Linked DNA regions of Bdellovibrio bacteriovorus. The protein of the gene in region 2 interacts with the protein of the main gene of each other region in a pairwise test. Links are inferred from orthologs where the notes say so. Each region holds a gene or a part of one and is shown on either strand. Other genes may lie near its edges.

Region 1 (8,977 bases), 1.6 Mb from region 2 along the record:
TCTTAGATAGTTTTAACAACCAAGGTTCATTGACCTGCGATGGCGGGCTGCCGTTTAATCCGGCCGCCGACGAAGGACGACGCCTGCGGGTGCAATTTCACGACGGAATTTCATGGCATCGCATTTCCCCGGACACCGTCATTCGCTCCGTTCCCTATGCGGGTTTTAGCCTTGCAGCTCAAAAGTTAGGATCAAACACGGCGGCGGATTTTATTCTAAAAAACACTTTACCCGTGACTCCGTGTGCGGGCACGGAAGTCCTTACCTTTAACGGAACCAGCTTTACATGCGTGACGGATCAAGGAGGCGCCGGAGGTGCCTCGGGTCCTGCCAGCGGAGATCTTTCAGGCACATACCCTTCCCCGACTGTAGCCCTAGGTGCCATAACCCCCGCAAAACTTTCTAACGGCACATCCAGCGGTCAAGTCTTGCGTTACGATGGCAGCGCGTGGAGTTACGCAAAACTGCGTTACACAGATCTGGTGAATGCCGGTGGCACGAGCCCTTGGCCGACCGGCTCTTGCACCGCAGGTCAGTACATTACTTGGGTTTCAGTCTCTGACGGGTTTGGGTGTGCAAGCTTTGTCTCTTCAAATGTGACGACCGCGTTAGGTTTTGTTCCTTTAAATCCGGCAAATAATCTCAGCGAACTAAATAATGCCACAACTGCCAGATCAAATCTTGGATTGGGTGCCATCGCCACTTATGGCATCGCTTCTGGAGGAGCGGTTTTAGACGGAGGAAATACCCTCACCGGTGAGATGAGTATCGGATCCTTATCCGCACACTCCGTGTCGTTACAAACTCAAGGTACAAAAAAAATGACCGTGCTTACTTCAGGCTTCGTGGGTATTGGCACTGAAAATCCGGCGACCACCCTGCACGTGGCAAGCACCATTCCCGATACCACCACTCAGCCCGATCGCGCCGGGTTGATCGTGGATGGCGAAGGCACGGGCTTTGGCGGACGTTTAGCGATACGATCTTTTTCAGACACGCAAGCTGCGCACTTAGTGGCCTATCGCTCGATGGGAACAAAGGCCGCCCCGACGGCGATTACTTCAGGAAAAACTATTTTCAATATCTTTGGCTACGCTTATGACGGCACAGGATGGTCGACCAACACAAACTCTCCCGGGCTCTCGATGGTCGCCACTGAAAATTGGACCCCCACCGCCAAGGCTTCTCGGTTAGGGTTTTGGACCACACCGCCGGGCACCGCCACCGCCGAAGAACGACTGCGAATTACCGCCGAGGGCAAAGTCGGCATCGGGACAACAACCCCTGAAAGCACATTGCAAGTTGCGGGCTATTTACAAATGGCAACGGTTTCTTCAGCCCCGGCCGCGACGGATTGTGATAGTGCCGCCGAATATGGTCGAATCAAGTCTGATCCCACCAATGATCGCCTCTATCTATGTGCCGCGTCCGGATGGACCACGTATATGACGGGCGGTCCCAACACCTGCCCTGCGGGCTTTACTTTGATCGGTGCCGCGGGACTGCCTACAAGTTATTGCATCAGTACCAATGAACGAACAGCGGCGAGTTTTTTAGATGCTAAAAATTCTTGTTATTCAGTGACAAGCACTCGAGGCCCGGCCTCGCTTTGTTCAAATGAACAATGGTATCGCGCGTGCAAAAGTGGGTCGGCCACCGGCATGACAGGGAATGAAGAATGGGCCAGCAATGTTTATCATCTGACCGGAGGGACAGTTTCCGTGGCGACGATGGGGTCTGCAAATTGCGAATCGATGGGCGAAGGCGCGGCGAGTGCGACCCGCGCCTATCGTTGTTGCCTAAATTAAATTATTCTTGCGGAGGTGTCGGAGGCGCCACTTTTTCTGGCCCACCTTCATGCGGGGGTCTTGGGCGAAGACGTCCTTCAGCTCCTTTTTTAGCAAGCTTTGATAGCACCGGATTTTCAGGAATATCAATTTGCTCTAAAACGTCCGCCACACGATTGATGTTGCTGACCCAGTCCGTGATGATCAGTTGATTGTTGATAGCAACGACATTCATTTCACCATCTCTGGATGGCAAAATTCTAAGATCGCGGTTTAACTGCAACACAGAAACATTTTTAGGAGTGTAAACCCACGTATACATACGCTGTGGTTTCATCGAAGGTCTTTTCGTCGAAACTTCTAACATATTTCTTTGCACGTTGCGGGCGCTTTGCACCACCATCACGTCTTCTTGCTTGCTGATGGCAAAGCCATTTAAAGCCAGGCCATTAGACAACTGACTGAAAAATTCTTCTTTGGTAATCGGCTCTTGATTTAAGATCGTGATTTTACCGCGCACGCCGGGATCAATGATGAATTTTTGCCCGGTGGCTTTGGCGTAGTTTTCAATAACTTTTGTCAGCTCTTCAGAGTTGAAATTGACTTTTACTTTGTCGTCGGCAAAGACCGAAAGAGTGGTGAAGAAAACCAAGATAACCGCAATAAGTTTCATAAGGTACTTCCTTTCCCAAAAAGGGTTGAGATTGGGTTTATCAAGGAAGTCTTTCACACACAAAACAAAGATCCGAACCTAGACCTTATGAAGCAGCAGCACAGTTCCAACTTGGAACTGTATTCCCAAAAAACAAAAGCCACGAAATTAACTTCGTGGCTTTTTATGTACCGAATTTTTACTAAAAGAAGCTGGTACCTTAGAATTCCCAAGGTAAAGAGACTGATAGCACGTACGCGTTGTTTTTCGCGTCCGGGCTTAAAGAGCCTGAGCTTTGTTCGTCAAAAGTTTCCATCAAGTATTCAAAGTTCAAACAAATGAATGGAAGACCCGTGAAGCTTAAGCCCAGCTTTGTGCTTTTACCTTTGATTTTATTGTTGTAGTCGTCAAATTTGATTTCATTCATCAATCCATACCCCAACCAACCTCTAAGCAAGATCGGAAAGTCCACTCCCACCACGGCCCATAAAGTGTTGCGTTTCGCGTCCGAATCAGAAACATTGGCCGTGTCAGAATCAAAATTAGCACTCACCGTCGTCGCGTAATCTAACCCCGCCCAAAACATGACAGGTGCCGTCCACGCTACGCGTGCTCCCAAAAGTGTCCCATTCATTTTACCGTCAGCATTGTCTTTAAAAGTCCCCATCTCGTAACCCAAGTAAGGCTCAAGCAAAAGACCGGCATTCGCCGCACTTCCAAATCCTAAAATCAACGCGCACACCGCGAATAGCTTTTTCATCAAACTCTCCTTGTTAAATATCGAACAATCAAAGTTTGAGCCGACTCGCAAAAAGGGTCAATCAAATCACGACCAGCAAAAACTTTTTCGCCAAATCGAACCAATGAGTTTTTATGTTACGCAGGATAAGCATTGCCGTCTTTGGCCATAATGCTCAAGCTCGGGTCAAATGACAAAGGGGCCAAAATGTTAGATGTCGTGCAAAGCGCAGTAATTAACGTAAAGCCGCTATCGCGGTTTTATAGTCGCGACCAAATACGAAACTTCCCGCCACAAAAACATCGGCTTCGTGACATAGCTTCGCAGTTTCGGCGTTGATACCGCCATCGACTTCAATCAGGCAAGACAGTTTCTTAGAGCTGATTTCCTGGCGTAAACGCGAGATCTTGGCAATCTGATCGGCCATAAAGGATTGACCGCCAAAGCCAGGCTCTACGGTCATAACAAGCACTAAATCGCTTAAAGGGAGCAACGGCAGAACCGTGTCCAGAGAAGTTCCCGGACGCAAAGTGATGCCGGCTTTCGCCCCCAACTCACGGATGCGTTTAAGCACCGCCGCGGGATCTTTTGTCGATTCGACGTGAATGGTCAAATAATCACTGCCCGCTTTGATGAAGTCTTCGATGTAGCGTTCAGGTTCTTCAATCATCAAATGAACATCTAAAGGGATCGGAGAAACTTTTTTTAACGACTTCACCACCGGGATACCGATTGTGATATTCGGAACAAAACGTCCGTCCATAACATCCACATGAATCCAGTCCGCCCCTGCTTGTGATACCGCGTGAATTTCTTTTTCTAGATTTGCAAAGTCCGCGGATAAAATTGAAGGCGCAACCATTTTAGATGCCAAGTTTGTCTCCTACTTTAAGATCATGACCTTTAAGAAAATCTTGAACCTTCATGCGGGTGCGCGATTCGGGCTGCACTTCCAAAAGTTTTAATGAGCCTTCCCCACACGCCACCACGATATGATCGTCCGCGATCGCCGTGATAGTGCCGGGTTCTGATTTAGAAGACTGATCTAGGGGCACCGCTTTATGCAACTTCAATTTTTTACCTTGAAGCAAAGTGTAAACGCCCGGCCCATAAACAAAACCGCGCATTTTTCCATCGACCGCACACGCCGAAGTTTTAAAATCAATAAAACATTCTGCCTTATCAATTTTTGGCGCAATCGTAACTTGGGATTCATCTTGAGGAATCGGTCCGATATTGCCGCGCACATAGTCCATCAATTCAACCCGTAAAAGATCGGCACCTAAAACCGCCAATTCATCATGCAATTGCATGGCGTCCATATCTGGGCGAATCTTAACTTTCCGAATGCCGATGATATCCCCGGCATCTAATTTTTTAACCATGCGCTGTAAGGTCACGCCGGATTCTGCATCCAAGGCTTCAATCGCACGCTGAATGGGCGCGGCCCCCCGCCAGCGCGGTAAAATAGAACCATGCACATTCACGCAACCAAAACGGAACGAGCTCATAAAGTCTTCGGTCAGGATTTGACCAAAAGCCACAACGATTCCGACTTCCGCTCCCCAAGAGCGAATTTCCGCAACCGCGGCCGGATCTTTTTTTAAAGATTCAGGGGTCACCACACGAAGACCGTGTTCAAGAGCTAAGGTTTTTACCGGGCTTGGGGTCAGCTGAAGCTTACGACCCGCCGGACGATCTGGTTGAGAAACAACGCCGACAACTTCAAAGTGCTCATCATCAAGCAGCGCTTTCAGGGACGTGACGGCAAATTCTGGCGTCCCTAGGAAACACACGCGCACCTTGCTCACTAGCGTTTGTCCTTGGCTAATTCTTTTTGTTTTTCTTTTTCAGCTTCTTTTTCTTCCTTCACAGGATAGCCGTATTTTTTGATCTGATTTTTAATTTTGTTCGATTTCACAAAGCTTAAATGATCGACAAATAAAGTGCCTTCTAAGTGATCCAGTTCATGCTGCATACAAATCGCCAGCAGACCGTCGGTTTTTACGATGAACTCTTTGCCGTTAATATCAAAAGCTTTCATTTCGATGTAATTAAAACGCTCGACGGTTTCGTAATAACCCGGGATCGACAAGCAACCTTCATCAAAAGTTGTTTTGCCTTCCCCTTTAACGATTTCAGGATTAATCAAGATCAGTGGCTGCGGAACGGCCTTTTCAAGATCCGACATTTCGTCATACTTGTAACGGCGTCCCCCTTCATCTTTAGGACGAGTGTCGATCACGATCATGCGTTTTAATTCACCAATTTGCGGAGCCGCCAAGCCAATGCCGTTCGCATCGTACATGGTTTCAATCATGTCCTCGGACAGCTGTTTAAGCTCTGGGGCAAACTCTTTCACGGGAGTTGAAACTTCCCGCAATTTCGGGTCTGGGAATGTGAGGATTTTCTTGATCATGAGGGACCTCCGAGAGGCCCCCATTATATCAGCGTTTCAGCCTTTTGAGAAGAACCAAGCCTAAAGTGGCCATGATTATATTCGGAGCCCAAGCGGCTACGACCGGCGGTATTGTTCCGTGCTGCCCCAGGGTAATCCCTGACGAATAAAATACGTAATAAGCAAAAACCAGGGCTAAACAAATCCCCACGTTCAGCATAGTTCCGCCGGAACGCGCCCGGCCAACACTGAAAGGAATACCCAATAAACACATCACGATACCCGCAAAAGCAAAGCCAAATTTCGACTGATAGTCGACCTCATAAGCCAAGGTATCAAGACCCGCCTGGCGGTTTTTTTCGATAAAATGTTTCAGTTCTTTTTGTGACATCATGTCGGCGGTTTGCCCGGCACTTTGCAAGTCTTTTGAGTCTTCGGCCATCACGATGTTTTTAGTTTTAAAGTGACTGGTCAAAGGAAAGCTTGATTCTTTAGTAAAGACCGTGACGGTGCCTTTTTCTAGGGCCCATTGCGCCCCTTGGATGCTGACTTCACGAGCCGTGATCATTTGCACCAAGTCCCAGTCCTCGTTAAAGAAATACATCGTCAAACCTTGGGCCTTGTTCCCTTGCGCATTCAAGGTTTGAATATTGAATAAAGAATTTTTTGAGCGATACCAGATCTTGTCCGTTTTAATTGTGGAAAAACGATGCGGCTCTTTTTTTAAGTCGTAATATAAAATATAGTTCTTTTCTTTGATCGTTTTCGGAATGATGCGGTCGGAAGACACGTAACCCACGGCCGAAATCAGCGTCACCCAGATCAGCATGGGTAAAGCCACGCGAAAAAGACTCATCCCCGCGGCAAATAACGCAACGAGTTCATTTGCTTTATTCAAACTTGAAAGCGTTAAGATCGTGCCCAATAAACAGGCGACCGGCAGAAGCTGGCGGATGATTTCAGGGAAATAAAAAAGATAGTATTTCACGAGGGCCGAGGGCGCTACGCCCTTGTATTCGGTCAGGGTGGACATCGCGTCGACGGCAGAAAACAGCGTCAAAAAGACGGCCATGGCCCCCAAAAAGTAGCCCCAAAAAAGCCAGGTTGTATATCGATCGATGCGGTTCACAGCTGCCTACTCCCAGATCACGCTTGACTCATTCAGCCTTTCCGATTTTACTTTTAAGTATGGCTTTACGCGTCTTGCTTGCAGATGAGAGTTCCACAATCAAAAAAGTAATGCAACTGGCATTGTCTGACTTCGCTGTCGAAGTTAAATCCGTGCCCGTGGGACTTGATGTGTTGGCTGTCACAAAGACCTTCAATCCTGATATTATTTTTGCCGATGTTCTTTTGACGAAGCGTTCGGGCTATGAAGTCTGCGCCGATATCAAAATGGATCCTGCGACAGCTCAAATTCCTGTGGTTTTGATGTGGAGCGGTTTCATGGAAATCGACGAAGAAAAAGCGACCACTTGCAAAGCAGATCGCCGTTTAGAAAAACCTTTTGACGCAGAACATTTGCGCTCTATCGTAAATGATTTGGTCGTGAAAACTAAAGCCAATCCGGTCAGTTCATTTTTAAGTTTCCCGGAAATGCCCGAGTTCGAAGAAACTCCGGCCGAAGCAAATGCTCCTGCTGAAGATCGCCTCTCAAATTCGGATGTTTTTGCGATTCCGGAAGTGGAAGATGCTGATGCCTTTTCGGTTCCCGGAGAAGAATTTTCAGCGGTGCCACTGACGAATCCTCGATCTCAAGATGAGGCCGAAGAAGGTGGCTGGGCACACCAAGATTTAACTAAGTTTAAAATTCAAATTCCTGAAGCCGAAAACGATTTCGCCTCGAAATTTGTAATTCCGCAAGATGATGATCTTAACAACGCTCATATCGAAATGGATGGTGAGTTTGAAGAGATCAGCTTTGATAAAAAAACGACGCCCAAGCTTCCGGCCGCAAAACCGGCTCCGCACGCAGCAAAAGGTGGCACTTCAACACCGAATGTCGATTCTTTTGTTAGCAAAGTTGAAAAATCCGTCAAAGAACAAATGATGGAGACTCTGCAAAGAGGATCTGCTGCAGCCAAAGCGCCGGCAGGCCCCGCCACTTCTGCGCCTAATGCTCAGGGTAAAGCGCAATCCAAGGGTGACTTAGATCCACAAATGATGGAAAAGATTATTCGTGAGGAAGCTCGCGAAGTGATCGAGTCCATTTGTTGGAAAGTCCTTCCAGAAATCGCCGAACGCATCGTTCGTGCCGAACTCAATAAGCTCCTCAAAGAAACTGAAAAGAATATTTAGTAGGCCCTTTAGGACCTACTCGTTTTGAGAGGTCCCATCGATGAATTTACAAGAATTGATTCGCGCTGCCATTAAGGAAGACATGCCTCAAGGCGATGTCACCACGGAGTCTTTGGCTTTACGACCTCGCCAAGGACGTGCCCGTCTAAAAGCGAAAGAAGACATCGTTCTGTCCGGCACGATGGCGTTTGAACAATCCATGCAGGCCCTCGAGCCCAATGCACGCGTGAAATGGCATTTTGAAGAAGGTGACGAGATTTTAAAAAATCAAATCATCTGCACGATCGAAGGGGATTTGGTCCAAGTCCTAAAGGCGGAACGCGTGGCTTTAAATTTCTTAGGCCATCTTTCCGGGATCGCCACCTTCACTCGCCGCTTCGTGAAACAGGTTGAAGGCACTAAAACTAAAATCTTAGACACTCGCAAAACAACCCCCGCTTTCCGTGACTTAGAAAAAAAGGCCGTGGTCCATGGCGGTGGTGTGAATCACCGTATGAACTTAAGCACGGCCATCTTGATCAAGGACAATCACATTTCTGTGATGGGTGGTATCACGAAGGCGGTCGAACGCGTGCGCGAGCACAGTCAGCTCAGTGTTGAAGTCGAAGCTAGCACCCTTGAGCAAGTCAAAGAAGCTGTGAGCCTGAAGGTGAACCGCATCTTGCTTGATAATATGAATAACGACATTTTAAAACAGGCCGTGGCTTTGATACCTGCAACTATCGAAACCGAGGCCAGCGGTAATATGAATTTAGAGCGCGTGCGTTCGGTGGCTGAAATCGGCGTGAATTTTATTTCTGTTGGCGCCTTAACTCATTCCGCCCCTTGTGCTGACGTGAGTCTCGTCTTTCATTGGGAGGAATAATGGACAATCCCGTTGCTGACGTTCGCATCGGAAACCTGACCGCCCAATGGGCGGAGAACAACCATCTGTACGTTCATTATCGCACAGAACAAGAAAGCACGAACTCCGCGGCTAAAGATGAAGCTTTCAATGAAAACCTGATGGAAGAAGCTTTATGCCTTTACGTCACCGACCACCAAACCACCGGCCGCGGTCGCGGTAAAAACAAGTGGACGGCCAAAGCGGGCAGCTCTCTATT
Region 2 (9,123 bases):
CAGCGGCATCAACGATCCACCATTTTCTTTCAACTTCTTCTGCTTTTGCATTGAAAGTTTTCATTTAAGGTCTCCAGTTTCTTAGTGAACGTCGCGGTTTTACCGTCCGGACATTCGGCAAAATATGTTTGAGTTTAACAACGGGCTCTTACACTGTTTTGCGGGAAGGGATGTTTTAAAGTTCTATACACTGCTTGTCAAGGTCCTGAGGATAATAAACTCGCAGCAAATAAAGACCCGCCGCGGGCGCCGGAGGCCCGGCCTGACGGCGATCCATGCTGTCCAAAATCTCCTTCATCCGGACTGGGTTTTCTTGGCGGCGTTCAATCATCAGGGCTGTTCCGACGATATTACGCACCATTTGTTTTAAAAACCCGTCACCGGTGATCGTGAACTGCAATACATCGGGTTTGCGCCACTTCCAATCCGCCTGAAAGACCTCTCGCACCGTATCGGTGATCGGAGTTCCCACGGATTGAAAACTTTTAAAATCGTAATTTCCCACAAGATATTGAGTACTTACCTGCAGAATATCGATATCCAGGGGCTTACGCACCCAATCCATGTGCCGCGCCAAGTGCGCACTGGGGCGAGGACGATTCAATATAAAGTAACGGTATGTTTTATGAGTCGCGGAAATCGTCGCATGGAATTCTTCGGGAGCAATCCAAGCTTTCTTCACCACAATGGAGGACGGCAGATGAGAGTTCAGGGCCCAACAAATATCCCATTTTTTAGCCGGATCTAGCTTGCGGTGCGTAGAAAAGTGGCAAACCTGATTAAAGGCATGAACTCCCGCATCAGTTCTTCCCGAGGCGAACAATGTGATCTTTTCATTAAATACGCGTTCTAAAGCCTTCTCTATTAAAGAGGCTACTGAAATCTGGCCTTCTTGCTTCTGCTTTTGCCATCCGCAGTAACCCGTTCCGTCATAGGCAACCGTGAAACGCACCTTTGTTGTCTTCATGGGGGCGTATGTAACAGAAATTACAGGCTATGGCACTAACATAACTAAGCCGGGATGCTGCTTGGAAATCTCCACAATATATTCTTTGGGTAAAAAGGTTTTCCCCGAGCGCAGCACCAACTGCACCCCGGCCTTGGCCAAATCTAAAAGTTCTTCTTTCGTGGCGATAGAGTTGACGTGATAAATAAAAGATTTCGTCTTCGCCAGATGAAGAAGGTCATATTTACTTAGTGAAGAATCACCACTGCTGACCACCAGCTGAACCCCTTTAGATAAAAGATCTGCTAAATAAACCTTATCCAAACGGCCGCTATCGACATAAAGGAGGTAGCTTCCAACTCCCGCAAGCTCTATGAGGTCTTCTCGCTGATAGTTGGTCTTGGCTAACGAAATTCCCAGCTGCACATTCTTAGTTTTTAAAAGATCAATGACGGAATATTTATCCCCCATTCCCGTCTTAGTTTGGCAATAAGTCACGGGTGTAGATTGCGCAATGGCCTGGAGGTCGCTCACCGAAGCGTTACTGCTGTCACCGTAAAGACATTCAGAAAACTGGGGCGGAAGAGCAGCCCGTGTTGAAAATCCTAAGCTGCCTAATAGGACGAACGCTCCTAAGAACCCCATATTTTCCCCTTTTCTATGTAAAGAGTTTAAAACAGCCTCGGGGCCTGTCAAAGGCTTTACCATGTTCGTTTTTCACGGTTTCTTGACCTTGAATGCGCGGCGTCGTAAACACTCCCATCCGTTTAAGATGAAAAGACAACTAAGGAGATAAAATATGAAATCTTTGATCGCTGCAATCGCGCTAGTTATGACTGCTGCCCCTGCTTTGGCTTCTGATGGTTTTACAACCGCTTTCCGCGATGACATGCAAATTGATTTCTTGAGCTGGTGCGAAGGAACTAAAGTTATGGCGCAAACTCAAGAAGGCAAACCTTACGAGCGTTTCAACTGCGCTGACGAAGGCAAAGTTTGTAAAGTCTATGACGCTTACCAATTTGGTCGCGTGATCTATTCTGCAGCTTGCGATAAAAAATAGTTTTGAATTTTCAGATTCGAAAAATTAAAAGCCCGAGGAAACTCGGGCTTTTTTTATTTTAAAATTTAAAAGGAATATTTAGTAATCCAAGACCAATCCGCCACCCACAATTGCTGACGAAAAATCCAGATCTTCACTGAACGTTTTTAGATATTTAAAATCCGCCGACACCCACAGATTCTGAATTCCATATTCCGTGCGCAGCGTGTATCGAGTTTCGCGACTGACCGCCGACACGTTAAACATCAAACCGCCACCGCCATAAGCCCCTGGGGTCCCCACGATATTTGGAGATTTTCCGTCGTCACGCATTTCCATGACACCGATATAAGTTCCCCCACCTGAAATATAAGGCGCCAACCATTGGCGATCCCAGATCTCCAAACGATAGGTCAAACCCAAATTCAAAGGCACCGCGATGAAGGTGTATTTTTCTTCGGCTTGCTGACCATCATTGGCAAAGCGACCATTGCCGGAAGCAAACATCAAGCTAAAGCCCGTTTGCATTCCCAACTTGCCAAAACCTTGAAACGGCTGCCAATCAAAATCAAAACTGATCACCGGCAGCTGACTTCCAGAATACATTTGTGCAAACGTGGTGGTGCCATCGGCCGCCGTGATCTGAGGAGCATCCATAGTTCCAAAACGGAAAGCGCCCGAGTGTTTATAGCTATTCGATTCTTCGGTTTTATAAATGTAAGCGCCTTCTTTAGTGATTAAAACCAAACCTTTTTCGGCTTGGGGGTGGTGGATGTATTCCACTCCACCTTTCGCCGATCTCGTCGTTTTTCCAGAACGACGAATTTTTTGCGCCGGCTTAACTTCTTCAACAACGGGCTCTTGATAAGGCGCGGCCTCTTGGGGAATCGCGACTTTGTTGTCTTCTTCTAAAATCAATTCATCTTCGATTTTTTTATCGGAAGCTTCATTAAGGTTGATGACGTCTTTAGCTTCCCCGGGCTTTGAAATTTCATTTTCAATTCCTGCGGCATCGGCCTCTTCGCTCATGGCCCCTTCGTTAGAAAAAACGTCAAATTCGTTTTCATCTTGGACATAAGGTGCTTCTTGCGGTGCCCCTTCTTGAGCATAAACCCAAGACGCAAAACCGAGCTGAGCTATAAGCAGAAGAAAAATAATTTTCACAGCTCACCTCGGAAACGACGATTTACAAAGAAGCGTCGGTAGACTTCGTAAATACCCAAACCCGAAACCGCCGTGAAAAATAAAGTCATCCAAAATCCAAATACTAAAGAAACACGTGCAAATACCAAGAGCGGCCACAGAGCGGCGCGCACGACAGCTTTCGCGATCTCACTTTCCGCAATCAGGTTGGCAAAGTAAGGACTGTGTTTATAGTAGGCGCGAACAAAAGCTTTACCGATAGGATTGGTCAAAAGAAAATGGTTGCGGAATTCACGGAAGCTTTCCACTTCGGGAGCCATGGGCGAACCAAAAGCCGCCGTCGCGATAAAACATTTTTTATCATCTAACAAACCCACAACTAAAGAAGGCATCTGACAAAGTTGATCAATGGTTGTCTGTCCCGTGCTAGGTCGTGGAGTAAATCCCGAAATAATTCCCGACTTATCGCGATTTCCCATCAGCATGCAATATTCGACGTCATTTTTTAACCCGGTTACGCGGTTATCAGAAAGCTTCGAGCTGCTGGTGTTGGCCAAGATAGAGTGCGACTTAGATCGGCTGGACACTTTCGCTAAAAGCGCTGTTTGATTTCCAGAACCCGTGTCGTCTTCTTCATAAAAGAAAACCACGCCGTCATAAGGAACGCCAGCAACAATGGCATTCGTTGGATATGTTGGAGTATAAACCAAGTTCTTTGCATAAATTTTTCCGTCACCACGGAAAGCTTCAAAATGGCAAACACCCCAGTTGGCACTTAAAGCAACAGAAGTGTCATTGCAATCTTCATAATCTTTAGGGCCTGCCGCCTCAACTCGTGTACGAACAAGGACCGTGATGGATTCTTCACTAGTGCTATTTTTAAGAGAGATCACCATCTCTCCAGAAATATTATTCGTACAAGTCGTAGCCCCAGTCCCTCCGGAAAACAGACCACAGATTTCCGACCAAGTCATAAAAAGCGTCAGGGTTCCGGAAGCCGCATCATACTGCGGAGGATTGGTGAACCCCGTTTTTGGAGTGCCACTGCCCACCACGACTCTCGCGTCCGTGTAAGCAAATCCCGCAGTTGTCGTGGTCAGCGTGAATGTCACAATCAAATTGTCATAAGCATTCGTCTGGTTACAAACCGTCATATCGGTCGTAGGCGCAACGGCGCAACTGTCGCAAGTAGTAGTGTTATTACTACCATCGGTAGTACAACCCCCGGTAAATCCACCGTAAATGATCGGCTTAGTAAGATCCGTCAAATCCTGACTAGAAACCCCACTAATAGTCCCCAAGGTCAAAGCCGCAAACGCCGAAGGCGCCACCACCAAGGCCGAAACAAATAAAATTTTCCGAAGCAACTGTAAACCCATAAACAAATCGAACCACGCCCCAGACCCATTGTCAAAAAATCCCAGAGCCCCCGCGTCGATTTAACCCAACAAGAAACGCCTTTATGGAAAACAACTCCACAAAGCCCCAAGAAAGGACCCAATAAAAGAAATTTGAATTTATTCGAAGTGATTGATTTAGGAGTTCAGCAAAGATGTCTTGTTTTAGGGGTTATGGATTTTCGTCATGAAGGGGACCTTTGCCGGCGCCACGACGGCGCGAACCGCCCGAACGGGCGGCGGCAACAGAGGCCGGATGCCGTGTCCCCGGAATGGCGGAAAGCCATAACCCCTAAAACAAGACATCCGTCGCTCGAAGCCTCAAACCCCAAACGAATTAAGAAAAGAAAATCTTCTCAGCAATCTGGATTCCGTTCAAAGCAGCCCCTTTGCGGATATTGTCAGAAACAACCCACATGAGCCACATCTTAGGATTCTCCATATCCCGATGCACTCGCCCCACATAAACCGGATCTTTCCCAGAAACGTCGCGAGCTAAAGGATAGACACTTCTTTTAGGCTCGTCTTGCAAAACGATGCCCTCAAAAGACTCAAGCGCCCCCAGAACTTGTTCGCGGGTCGCCTCTTTTTTCAAAGTCACCCACACAGATTCACTGTGCGCGTTTAATGCAGGAATACGAACGGTGAACGCCGAAACTTTCAAACTTTCTTGCTCTAAAATTTTGCGCGTTTCTTTCATGATTTTGACTTCTTCACTGCAATAGCCGTCATCATTGAATGAACCAATTTGCGGGATGCAGTTAAAAAGAATGGTGTGCGGAAACGTCGCAGGTGTGTGATCTTTTTTATGATTCGAAGTTTGTTCGATCAATTCGTCATGGCCACCTTGACCAGCACCGCTCACCGCTTGATACGTGCTGACACGCACTTCCTCTAAGCCGAATTTTTCTAAAAGCGGTTTCAAAGCAACGACCAACTGAATGGTCGAACAATTCGGGTTGGCAATCACTTGGGGTTTTGAATCTTTATTGATCAAATGCCCATTTACTTCCGGAACGATCAAAACAGTGTTCGGATCCATACGGAAAGCAGCAGAGTTATCCACGGCAAATGCGCCCGCCTTAACAGCTTTAGGAGCCCACTCCGCCGAGATGTCGTCGCCCGACGAAAAGAAAACAAGATCAAGGCCGTCAAAGCAGCCTTCTTTAAGAACTTGCACCGGCCACGCCGTGCCCTGCAGTTCAATCTTTTTTCCTAGTGAATTTTCAGAAGCAAAGGGGCGCAATTCTGCAATTGGAAAATCGCGCTCTGCCAGGATATTCATGAAGGTTTGACCGACCATGCCGGTCGCACCAACGACTCCGACTTTAAGTTTTCTTTTCATTGGGATGTGTTTCTTCTTCCTCTTCGAGGACTAAATCGCTTTCGTGAACCGCCGCAGGAGCATAAACGCTAGGTTTGATCTTGCGAATATTTTTTCCAAGTCTAAAGATACCGAATACCGCACCCAAAACGGCATAGCTCATAAATACCACAAAGAGCATCACTTCCGGACGCAAAGCTACGATAACCAGTAAAGCAACCCCAAGAATAAGGTAACGGAACGGTAAGCGCTCTTTAAGATCTAAATCCTTAAAGCTACGGAAACGGAAATTAGAAACCATCACGAAAGCTAAAAGAATCGCCATGATCAGCAAGCCGATATTTCCCGTTGGGTCCCACTCTAAATCTTGGAATGCCAATACGGAAGACGCCACGATTCCCGCCGCCATTGGAATCGGCAGACCTTGGAAATAATTTTTTTCGACGACATTAGCTTGCACGTTAAAACGCGCTAAACGAAGGGCTCCGCAAGCGACAAATAAAAAGCACGCCACCCAACCCAAACGACCAAATGGTTGCAAGGCCCACAAGAACAACATGATTCCGGGAGCCATCCCGAAACTGACCAAGTCGCAAAGTGAATCGTATTCCGCACCGAACTTACTGGTCGAACGAGTCAAACGCGCCAAACGACCGTCAAGCTGGTCAAAGATAGCAGCCACGACAATCGCGTAAGCAGCCCAATCGAATTTTCCGTTGATAGCTTGAATGACCGCAAAGAATCCGGAAAACAAGTTTCCCGTCGTCATCAAGTTAGGAAGGATATAAATGTACATTGCCAGGCGTTGTGCTCTGACATCTTCTGAGTCTAATTTGTCCAAATTAATTGGTTCAGCCATGGGCCAAACTCTATCCGACTACGGCGAAAAATCCAAAGAAATAAAATAGGATCGTTAATCCCGTGGCACTCATCAATGGCAACGTTAAGTTATCGTCAAGTTTGCCAATGGGAATCAATTCAGCAAAAGCCCCCACAAGACCGGCGAACAGACTGACAATCACGATGCGATCAATCAGATAGTTGTGATACAAAAGAAATAAAAAGGTCAACCCGGTGCAGACAAAGAAGGCCGCCATAAATCCTTGCATGGATTTATGACCAAAGATCTTATCCTTCCCATACAAAATTCCAAAATAACTAGCAATGGGATCCGCGAAGGCTAAGAACAACAAAGTCAAAGCCACGACAGGACGAGGAAAGATGACGTCAACAATCAGAACTCCCGTCAGAAGGTAGGTCGTGCCCGCAAGCTTTTTGATTTCGCTTTGGCGCATGATCGGCTTAAACGCGTGAATCGCCCAATCATTCAAAGCGGGGTATTTATGTCGCAAGAAATCAAAAGGAACAAAAAGCACCCAAGCCACCACAAGAACGGTCATGGAAAGAGCTGGCGGCATGAAGATGTAACCCAAAAACATCGTAAAGACCGCAGACATGTGCCAAATCTTACGCGCATAGTGAATGTCTGAGCGTTTTTTCAAATCCACGGGTCTTAAAAATTCCTCGGTCAACATTGCTTGCTCTTTTAAACGTTCCAGTTTTTAACGCACATGTGCCCTAAAGAACACAGCGAACGTAACTTAAAGGCTCAAGTGACTAAGATCAATTAAATACAGACCAAGCTGGCTAATTGCATTAAGACGTTGATATTTTAAGATTAAATCGAAGACGCGTGAATGCGGATGATCTCTTCAACGGACTTTCCAGAACTTTCGCGATAGCGAATCGCAATTTCATTGTCCCCTTGTTGAAGCTGGATCAGATCGGTTTGGTATTTATCGCTGCCGCGCAAAAAGATCGAAGCGGTAAAACCGTTACTTTTATTGATGATCTCAACATCACCCTCTTTGAAATTATTCAGGCAATTCTTACCTTGGAATTGAACGTAACCACCCGCGATGCTCAAGGGGCTGAACATTTTTTTTGTGCACTTCAAATCCACCGTTTGAAATTGCGCACGCGGTTTATGATCCTTTAAACCGGGGCTTGCAATGCTTGCCGGCTTGCGATCAGAATCCAAAGTGACCACGGCAACCTCTTCCTTTTTTACCTCGTCGTTTTGCGCCAACGTTTGGTAAGTCGGGAAGGCCATTGCTACCACCAATAAAGCGGTCATAGCGATCATTTTGTTTTCTGTAATTTGAAACTTAAACATTATGCTTCTTCATCGGAGAGCAGTTACAGGACTTTAGCCGTATCATTCTGAGAATGTAGCCTTGCGCAGTTAAGTTTTTCCACATTTCTGCCGTATAAAAGTCTAGTAACGCAAAGGGGAGCTTTACTGATGAGTCGTCGTTTTCTCAAAAAGATTCGAAATTTCCGACTTATGTCCGGTCTTCTGATCGCGTTACTAACCATTCTCAGCTTTCAAAACTGTGCGCCCGCTCCTCAAGCTTGCTCTGATAGCTCGAAAAACTGTACTTCCGAAGAGTCCAAATCTTCTTCCTCAACATCTAATAACGGCAATTCAAGCCTTTGGAGCTCAGGCAGCGGCAGTGGCTCTAGCTCTGGGTTTGCGGGCGGAGGCGGCGGCAGTGTTTCCACCAACGGTTCTAATGCCAGCGCAGGCGGTGGCGGAGGCATTTCTGTCGGCGGTGGCGGCAACACAGGTGGAAGTTCCGGAGGTAGCACGGGCGGAGGATCTACGAGTGGCGGAACGGGAGGCACAGGAAGTGACCTTCTGCGTATTTCAACTCCACCAGCGAGTGTGAACGTACAAGAAGGACAAGGCTTTGAGTTGAGTGTACAAACCGCAGGCGGGAAATCTCCGTTAAAATACCAGTGGTTCAAAGATGGCGTCGCGATGGATCACGTCTTGGGTCAGTACCAATTCATCTCTGACAATGCTGATAGCTATAAAAAAGCAGGCTTTTATGCCGTAGAAGTTACGGATGCCACCGGTCGCACCGTTCGCAGTGAAAGAGCCGCCGTCAACATCGTCGAGCCGCAAGTGGGTTGCGCGGCGGGCAGTTATTTTACTTTCACCAACGCCACCTACGATGTTCTTGAGCCGAAATATTTTACGGAATACTTTGATGGTCCTCGCGGAAAATTTTTGCTGCATCAAAGTTATGACACTTATAATCTTTATTCATTGGCGAAATATGCCGGTGTTTCTACGTTTAATGTGTCCGCGAACATCGGTTATGGCGGAACAACTTTCATCAGCTGTCGCACTGCGATCCCGCGCATTCATACGCCGCAACCAAATCCAAGCGGCGCCGATAGTGGTTTTTATAATCAATATGCCGAC

Evidence for each region.
Region 1: the proteins of AZI86_RS08910 (region 2) and def interact in binary tests that used the Escherichia coli proteins (3 or more experiments, as listed by UniProt). The link is inferred for Bdellovibrio bacteriovorus from one-to-one orthologs.

What each region holds. Positions count from the first base shown.
Region 1 is NZ_LUKE01000001.1:175,276-184,252, forward strand. What follows is about bases 3,794-6,611. They hold def (peptide deformylase), read right to left. Parts: upstream 5,598-6,611; coding sequence 4,989-5,597; downstream 3,794-4,988. Other genes in these bases: rpe (ribulose-phosphate 3-epimerase), read right to left, coding at 3,794-4,040; fmt (methionyl-tRNA formyltransferase), read right to left, coding at 4,042-4,989; lptG (LPS export ABC transporter permease LptG), read right to left, coding at 5,626-6,611. Outside these bases: AZI86_RS00825 (hypothetical protein), read left to right, coding at 1-1,808; AZI86_RS00830 (hypothetical protein), read right to left, coding at 1,810-2,460; AZI86_RS00835 (hypothetical protein), read right to left, coding at 2,660-3,199; more of rpe, read right to left, coding at 3,414-3,793; more of lptG, read right to left, coding at 6,612-6,705; AZI86_RS00860 (response regulator), read left to right, coding at 6,765-7,874; nadC (carboxylating nicotinate-nucleotide diphosphorylase), read left to right, coding at 7,915-8,739; AZI86_RS00870 (biotin--[acetyl-CoA-carboxylase] ligase), read left to right, coding at 8,739-8,977. UniProt on the Escherichia coli protein: Removes the formyl group from the N-terminal Met of newly synthesized proteins. Requires at least a dipeptide for an efficient rate of reaction. N-terminal L-methionine is a prerequisite for activity but the enzyme has broad specificity at other positions.
Region 2 is NZ_LUKE01000001.1:1,825,077-1,834,199, reverse strand. Bases 3,867-6,830 are described here. They hold AZI86_RS08910 (aspartate-semialdehyde dehydrogenase), read right to left. Parts: upstream 5,871-6,830; coding sequence 4,863-5,870; downstream 3,867-4,862. Other genes in these bases: AZI86_RS08900 (diacylglycerol/polyprenol kinase family protein), read right to left, coding at 6,719-6,830; pssA (CDP-diacylglycerol--serine O-phosphatidyltransferase), read right to left, coding at 5,854-6,708; AZI86_RS08915 (CFI-box-CTERM domain-containing protein), read right to left, coding at 3,867-4,495. In the rest of the region: rplM (50S ribosomal protein L13), read right to left, coding at 1-64; tRNA pseudouridine(38-40) synthase TruA, read right to left, coding at 176-967; AZI86_RS08930 (hypothetical protein), read right to left, coding at 995-1,591; AZI86_RS08925 (hypothetical protein), read left to right, coding at 1,746-2,006; AZI86_RS08920 (hypothetical protein), read right to left, coding at 2,085-3,149; more of AZI86_RS08915, read right to left, coding at 3,146-3,866; more of AZI86_RS08900, read right to left, coding at 6,831-7,384; AZI86_RS08895 (hypothetical protein), read right to left, coding at 7,528-8,025; AZI86_RS19100 (immunoglobulin domain-containing protein), read left to right, coding at 8,155-9,123.